One region of the Mesorhizobium sp. B2-9-1 genome, then DNA from elsewhere that is predicted to be linked to it. Evidence: riboswitches for the same ligand, from Rfam matches in the RefSeq annotation. Region 1 holds a riboswitch; the other holds the start of a gene.
The links. Region 1 has a riboswitch for thiamine pyrophosphate ahead of thiB (thiamine ABC transporter substrate binding subunit). Riboswitches for the same ligand answer to the same signal wherever they lie in the genome.
Positions count from the first base shown of each region.

Region 2: linked by a shared signal. The riboswitch ahead of FJW05_RS11420 (YkoF family thiamine/hydroxymethylpyrimidine-binding protein) and the one ahead of thiB (thiamine ABC transporter substrate binding subunit) in region 1 are both predicted to bind thiamine pyrophosphate.

Region 1 covers NZ_VFTP01000009.1:161,930-165,672, forward strand. Annotated here, with positions in the region: gene FJW05_RS17880 (ABC-F family ATP-binding cassette domain-containing protein) at 1-899, opposite strand, end outside; gene FJW05_RS17885 (thiamine diphosphokinase) at 901-1,545, opposite strand; TPP riboswitch at 1,681-1,786, shown strand; gene thiB (thiamine ABC transporter substrate binding subunit) at 1,832-2,842, shown strand; gene thiP (thiamine/thiamine pyrophosphate ABC transporter permease) at 3,073-3,743, shown strand, end outside.
Region 2 covers NZ_VFTP01000004.1:273,331-277,073, forward strand. Annotated here, with positions in the region: gene FJW05_RS11415 (ABC transporter permease) at 1-246, opposite strand, end outside; gene FJW05_RS11420 (YkoF family thiamine/hydroxymethylpyrimidine-binding protein) at 406-1,014, opposite strand; TPP riboswitch at 1,005-1,117, opposite strand; gene FJW05_RS11425 (GSU2403 family nucleotidyltransferase fold protein) at 1,323-2,411, shown strand; gene FJW05_RS11430 (hypothetical protein) at 2,513-2,857, shown strand; gene FJW05_RS11435 (hypothetical protein) at 3,068-3,277, shown strand; gene FJW05_RS27905 (hypothetical protein) at 3,284-3,412, opposite strand; gene FJW05_RS11440 (DUF2934 domain-containing protein) at 3,585-3,743, opposite strand, start outside.

The sequences.
Region 1 (3,743 bases):
CCCTTGACCACGGTGAGATCGCCAAAGCTCTTGTCGATGTTCCTGGCCTCGATCACCAGCTTGCCGGATTCGGCGGCGTCGCTGGCCACCATCGTCGCGGTGCCCTCTGCTCCGCGATGGCTGCGGAAGCGCTGGCGCATGGTTTGCAACTCGCCGAGGCGGCGCATGTTGCGCTTGCGCCTGGCGGTCACGCCATAGCGCAGCCAATGTTCCTCGCGCACGATCTGGCGGCCGAGCTTGTGCTGGTCGCGCTCTTCCTCTTCCAGCACCTGGTCGCGCCATTCCTCGAAATGCGCAAAGCCCTTGTCCAGCCGCCGCGTCTGGCCGCGGTCCAGCCAGACGGTGGCGCGCGTGACGCGCTCGAGAAAGCGGCGGTCGTGCGAGATCAGGATCACCGCGGAGGAGGTGCGGGCGAGTTCTTCTTCCAGCCATTCAATCACCGAAAGGTCGAGATGGTTGGTCGGCTCGTCGAGGAGCAGGATGTCGGGTTCCGGCGCCATGACGCGGGCAAGGGCGGCGCGGCGCGCCTCGCCGCCGGACAGGTCGTTCGGCCGCTCCTCGCCGGTCAGGCCAAGATGTTCCATCAGATAGGTGGCGCGATGCGGATCGTCGGCCGGGCCAAGGCCCGCCTCGACATAGGCGCGCACGTCGGCGAAGCCGTCCATGTCCGGCATCTGCGGCAGATAGCGGACCGTGGCCGAAGGCTGGCGGAACACCTCGCCGTCCTGCGGCTCGATCATCCCGGCGGCGATCTTGAGCAGCGTCGACTTGCCCGAGCCGTTGCGTCCGACCAGCGCGATCTTCTCGCCGGCGGATGCGCTGAGCGCCGCGCCGTCGAGCAGCGGGGTGCCGCCGAAGGTCAGTCTAATGCCGTCGAGGTTGAGAAGTGGCGGCGCCATGTCAACTTTCTGGAAGAGGATAGGGGTGGGCCAGAAGCAGCGCCCGGCCGCGCTCCAGCGCGATGCCAAGCTGCCCTTTGACCTCGTTTGATATAGTGAGCGAGGAACCGAACGCCACCTCCACGCGGTCGAGCGGCCATTTGGCGCCGGTGACCGTCAGGCCGGACAGGTCGGAAAGGCCGAGCACCGAAAACAAGGTGCCGTCGTCATAGTCGAAGCTGGCCTTGCCGCGCAGGATGGGAACGCCTTCCTGCGCGCCGCTGGTCAGCAGCACGGTCGTGCCAGCCTCGGCCAGCCGCATGGCCATCGCCAGATGCAGGAAGGCATGATCGGCGCGCTTGCCGCCAAAGGCACCGGCCAACACGAGGCTGGTGGCGCCTCGCTGAAGCGCTTCCGCTATGGCGAGCTCGCCATCGGTCATGTCTTTCTCGGCCGGGAAGACTTTTCGCGCCACGGCGGCGAGATCATCCGGCAGGTTGGTCGGCACCGAGTCGAAATCGCCAACCCAGAGCTCCGGCATCAGGCCGAGCATGCGGGCATGGCCGATGCCGGCATCGGCGGCGATGACGCGCGAGCCTTCGATCTGGCGTTCGAGCCGGGGCGTGCGGATAAGCTCGCCGCCAAGCAGGATGGTGAATGTGCCCATGGCCGTCGCCCTTATCAGCCCGTCGGGCGAAACGGAAGCGGGATGCCGCGCGCTTCGGCTGCCAGCCTGCCGGCGAACATTAGCTGCCCGGCAAACTTCCGCTTGCGCGCTGCTTCGGCCGGGCCTATCTGTCGAAACGCTCTAACGGGGTGCCGGACGTGATCCGGCTGAGAGGCGATCAAGCCAACCCGCTGAACCTGATCCGGTTTGTACCGGCGGAGGGATTAGACGTTTCGGACGATCCGGCGCCTCAATTCCTTGTCACTCGAACGAAGGAGGCGCCGATATGCGCGCAATGCTGTCCCATCTCATTCTTGCAACCGGCTTTGTTTCGCTTCTGGCGGGCGTCGCGCCTGCCGCCGCGAAGGACAAGCTCACCGTCTATACCTATGAAAGCTTTACCGCCGATTGGGGTCCCGGCCCGGCGGTGAAGAAGGAATTCGAGGCCGAATGCGGCTGCGATCTCGAATTCGTCTCGGTGGCCGACGGCGTTGCGCTCCTCAACCGCGTCAAGCTCGAAGGCGCCGGCACCAAGGCCGACATCGTGCTCGGCCTCGACACCAATCTCACCGCCGACGCCAAGGCGAGCGGACTATTCGCACCGCATGGCGAAGTCTCCGGCATCGACGTGCCTGGCGGCTGGAGCGACGACACTTTCGTGCCTTTCGACTACGGCTATTTCGCCGTCGTCTATGACACGCAGAAGCTTAAAGTCCCGCCGAAGAGCCTGAAGGAGCTGGTCGAGGGTGGCGGCACGGACAAGATAGTCATTCAGGATCCGCGCACCTCGACGCCCGGCCTCGGGCTGCTTTTGTGGGTGAAGTCGGTCTATGGCGACAAGGCGCCGAAGGCCTGGGCAAAGCTCAAGACCAAGGTCCTGACGGTGACTCCGGGCTGGAGCGAAGCCTATGGCCTGTTCACCAAGGGCGAGGCGCCGATGGTGCTGTCCTACACCACCTCGCCGGCCTACCACATGGTGGCCGAGAACACCGAGCGCTACCAGGCGGCCTCGTTCGAGGAGGGCGAGTACCTGCAGATCGAGGTTGCCGGCATCACCAAGACGGGCGCGAAGAACCTGCTGGCGCAAAAGTTCATCGCCTTCATGACGGGACCGAAATTCCAGGATGTCATTCCGGAAACCAACTGGATGTTCCCCGCCGGCAAGACCGACAAGCCGCTCAACCCGGCCTTCGACAAACTGGTGAAGCCGACCAAGACCTTGCTGTTCAGCCCGCAGGAGGTCGCCGCCAACCGCAAGGCGTGGGTGGATGAGTGGCTGGCGGTGATGAGCAAGTAGGGCTGCGATGCTTGCGCCAAGGCCCCCCTCTCTGTCCTGCCGGACATCTCCCCCTCAAGGGGGGAGATTGGCTGTCACGCCGACCTTCGCCAATCTCCGACGTTGCAGGATCGAGCGCGGCGCCAAAGCTGCCAATCTCCCCCCTAGAGGGGGAGATGTCCGGCAGGACAGAGGGGGGCGCGAAGGAACACGGCGCTCTCTAGTTTTCAGTCCTGCCCCGGTGGTGCAGCGTGCACCCTGCACGTGACTCCCGCATCACTGCCGGCGTCGTCGCGCTCGCGGCCATCGCCATGCTCATCGGCGGTGCCTTCGCCGGCCTCGCCGTCGAAGGCGCGCACGATCTCTCCGGCGCTGCCGCCGCCTTCGACAATTATCTCCTGCGCGTCGCGCGCTTCACGCTGTGGCAGGCGGCTCTGTCGACGCTGCTGTCGGTCGGGCCGGCGGTGCTCGTGGCGCGCGCTTTGTCCCGGCATCCAGCCTTTCCCGGCCGCCGCCCGATCCTGCAATTGTTCGCCGTGCCACTGGCCCTGCCGGCGATCGTCGCCGCGCTCGGCGTCCTGGCGCTCTACGGTCGGGCCGGATATTTTGCCGGCGTCTTCGCCGGACTTGGCGGTGCGGATTGGCCGGGTATCTACGGCCTCTCCGGCATCCTTGTCGCTCATGTCTTCTTCAACCTGCCCTTGGCGACGCGCCTGTTCCTCGAGGCGCTGGGCACCGTTCCCGCCGACCAGTGGCGGCTGGCGAGCCAGCTCGGCATGGGTGCTCGGCCGGCCTTCCGGCTGATCGAATGGCCGGTGCTGCGCGCGGCCCTGCCGGGGATTGCCGGGCTGGTCTTCATGCTCTGCATCACCTCCTTCACCATCGTGCTGACGCTGGGCGGCGGTCCGGCCGCGACGACGCT
Region 2 (3,743 bases), on a different contig from region 1:
GTCGACCAGCGCCGAGAGGATGAAGGCGGCAACGAGCGAGCAGGCAAAGCCCGCCAGCGTGGCGCGCATGGTGGGAAGCGTGTTGTCGGCCAGTGCCGCCCGGTTCTCCCAGGCCTGCGCCAGCACGCGCGAGGGTGCAGGGAGCACGGTGGGGGCGATGCCGCCGAGGCGTGCGCAGAGTTCCCAAATTAGGAGGAGGAGAGCGAATGCGACAGCGGCGGGGAAGATCTTGGCGACGGTCGAGATGACAGCCAATCTCCCCCTCAAGGGAGGAGATTGGCCGTCGCGACGGGCTTCGCCAATCGCCGACGTATGCCCTACTTGCGAAGTAGGATTGGGGACACTTCCCCCCAATGGATCAAGCCAAACAGCCACGACATCTACCTCGATAGATCGAGCTTGCGCTCAAGCCGCGGTCGGGCTGTTCGCCGAAATGGTGATGTCGAGCGTCACGTGACCGGCGCCGGGCCCGAAGCGGCAGAAGGCTTCGTTCAGAGTGGCGAAGACCGCGCCGGCGTCGCCGCGCAGCTTGGTGCAAAAATGCTTGGAGCGTTCGAAGACGCCCGACTGTTTCAGGAAGTCGATACAGCCATAGATCTCGTCCATGTGGTCGCCGGTGCCCATCACATAGAGCGAGAATTGCGCCGCCACCGGCTGATTGGTCGAAAGCGTGGCCTCGACGGCGCGCAACGCGGCGCGCTTGCGTTCGTCGAGCGGGATCGCCGGGCCGCCGATCTCCTCGGAGCGGCAGATCGGGTCATCCGGCTCGCCGGGGCAGCCGCGCGAGACGGCGGCCGACAGCACACAGTGCCTGCCGCTTTTGGCGGCCGCCACGAACAGGTCGCGCATGGCTGGGAACAGCACCTCGGGCGGCCCGACCAGCAGCGTTGAGATGTCGTCTGTCTCGATCCTCAGCCTGTCGCGGTAAGGATCGAGCGCGCCAAGCGCGCCAAGGATCACGCCGACGAAATCGTCGGCCATGGGATAAAGGGAAATCTGTGCGCCGGAAAACATGGCCCGCCTCGCTCCGCTGGTATTATCCAGATCAGCTTTAGGGTCCGGAGGCTTGCCGCCACCATCTCAGCCCCGACCGTACGGAGCACCCCTGTGGATGGCCGGGTTAAAGCACTGTTTGCGGTGCTGGGAAAGCGGTTTTTTGCGGTGTCAATTGGGCCAGGCGCCCATCTCCCTATGGGAGATGCCGGTGGTTATAAGATTTTTGTAATTTTCTTATAATAGCCTTGCGATCTGGATTGACGGCGCGCAAGTTATAAGAAAATCGCACAATTTCTATAACAGCTTCGTAGGAGCCGGGAGCGGCAATGAAAACCATCGATCTCGCCTATCGCACTCTTTATGCCGAGTTGGTGCAACGCAGCCTGGATGCCTCCTTCGAGACGGATTTCTCGACGGCAGGCAATTTCGTGCGCGTGCCGGTGAAGGGCCGCGACTACTGGTATTTCGAGGAAACCCACCCCGAGAAAACGCGGCGCTATGTCGGCCCGGCCGAGGATCCCGAGATCGCCAAACGGGTCGCGACCTTCAGGGAAATCAAGGACGATCTCAGGAGCCGCCGCAAGCTGGTCTCCACGCTTGTCCGCGATGCTGGCCTGAGCGCACCCGAACCTTTCACCGGCGACGTCGTCGAGGCGCTGGAAAGGGCCGGGCTCTTCCGCTTGCGCGCCGTGCTTATCGGCACGGTCGCGTTCCAGACTTATGCCGGATATCTGGGGGTGCGCCTTCCAGGTGCCGCGCTGCAGACGGGTGATGCCGGCTTCGCACAGTTCCATTCCGTTTCGGCCGAAGTGGAGGACAGCACGCCGCCGGTCATCGATGTGTTGAAGGCGGTCGACCCAACATTCCGCGAGATCCCGCACCGGACGGATGCTGGCCGTACGACGCAGTACGAGAACGCCTCGCGCTACCGGATCGAGTTCCTCACCCCGAACCGAGGCAGCGACGAGCACACGGACCACGCCAGTCCGATGCCTTCGCTCGGCGGCGCTTCGGCTCAGCCGCTGCGCTTCCTCGATTTCCTGATCCGCGATCCTGTGCGGACGGTGCTCCTGCATCGCTCCGGCGTGCCGGTGCTTGTCCCCTCGCCCGAACGCTTTGCGGTCCATAAGCTGATCGTCGCGGCACGGCGCGAGCGAAGCAGCGCCGCCAAGCGGGAGAAAGATCTCCACCAGGCAGGCTTGCTGGTCGAGGCGCTGGATGCAATGCGCAGACAGGACGACCTTGCCTATGCCTTCGCGGAAGCCTGGGGACGCGGTGATGCCTGGCGAGAGGCCTTGCGGAAGGGATTGAACCTGCTCAAGCCGGACAGGCACGAAATGGTTGATCTGGTCTTGGGAAAGGCGCTCGAGCAAGCCCGCATAGACCTTGATGACTTTCCGATGCGCCTGCGCTGAATCTCGCTCTCATGATGCAGTATCGTTCAAATCGTACGAATCCTACTTGATTGCTTTTCGTACATAAAGTACGATATTTCCCTTCCATTGAGGGGATTTGCTTGACCACCGCGAACCATGCCGCTTTTGCCGACCTCTCCCACCCGTTGTTGTCGCCTTTGCCGCTCGCCGAGCGCGAACGCCTTGCCGGCGCCTGGCGCATGGCCAACCAGGACATCGCCGACGACATCCGCTTTATCCGGCAATATCTGAAGGTGATCGCCGAAAAAGAGGAGCGGCTTTCGACCGGCGCGCTGGTGCATGGCCGCGTCTATGTCGAGGCGTGTGCGGCCTGGCTGCCGGAGACGGCGGCGCGGTATTTGCGCAACCTCAGGCTGATCAGCGAATGCGAAAGCGCGATGATCGCCGCGGGGGTGAGGTTTGCCCGCTCGAGCGATGCTTGGTGAGGCGCGTTCTCACCTCTTCATCGTAGAAGGGAAGGAATCCGGGTCGCCCGAAAAGCGAACAATCATGCTGCTGCAACCCTTGGCTCAGCGGGTCGAAAAATGCATCGTTTCACACAATCGCCAATTGGTGGACGCGGGCGAGCGGCCGGGCGTTAATTCTACGCAGGCGAAGGAGGGTAAAGCCGTAATACCAGGGAGGAATTCGTTTTGATGGACCAGCAAATCGACATCGGCATACAGCCCGACGATCAGCCCTACGAAGTCACTTCATTCGCCCGCAAGCATGGCCTGACGGTCCCGGTTGCCGACGCGGTGCTTTTCGCCAAAGGTCCGTCGCCGTCACGCGCAGCTTGCGACATGGCAGCGCTTGCCTTTCTCTGCGCGGTCGCGCGATACGCCGGAAAGCAAGGGAGGCAATAACCTTTCCTACCAGCTGAACTGCAGCCCCGCATTGCTGCCCACGTGACTGCCGGCGAAGGCGACGCCGAGCGTGCCGGTCAGCCGGCCGCCATGGTCGAAGCCTTCGCTCAGCACCGCGGTCCCGGTGATGCCCAAGCATTGGCTTGGCCGGCTTGGCCCAGTTGCCCTACGACATATCCGTCGACCGACATGGTCTTGATCAAGACGACTTTTCGCATGGTCGGCATAGCCTTCGGGCACAGTTCGCACACGGAGCGTCGCACCGTCACATGATCCGATGGAAAGGGGTGCAGGCCTTGGCTGGCGGTCAGCCCTTGGTCTTCTTGGAGGGGGACTTTGCCTTGGCAGGGCCCTTAGCGGGCTTCTCCGCCTTGGCCGCTTTCGGCTTGTCGGCCTTGGCGGCAGCGGCCTTTTTCGGGCTCTTGGCTTTCGGCTTGCCGGCCGCATCGATCTCGGCGGCCGCCTG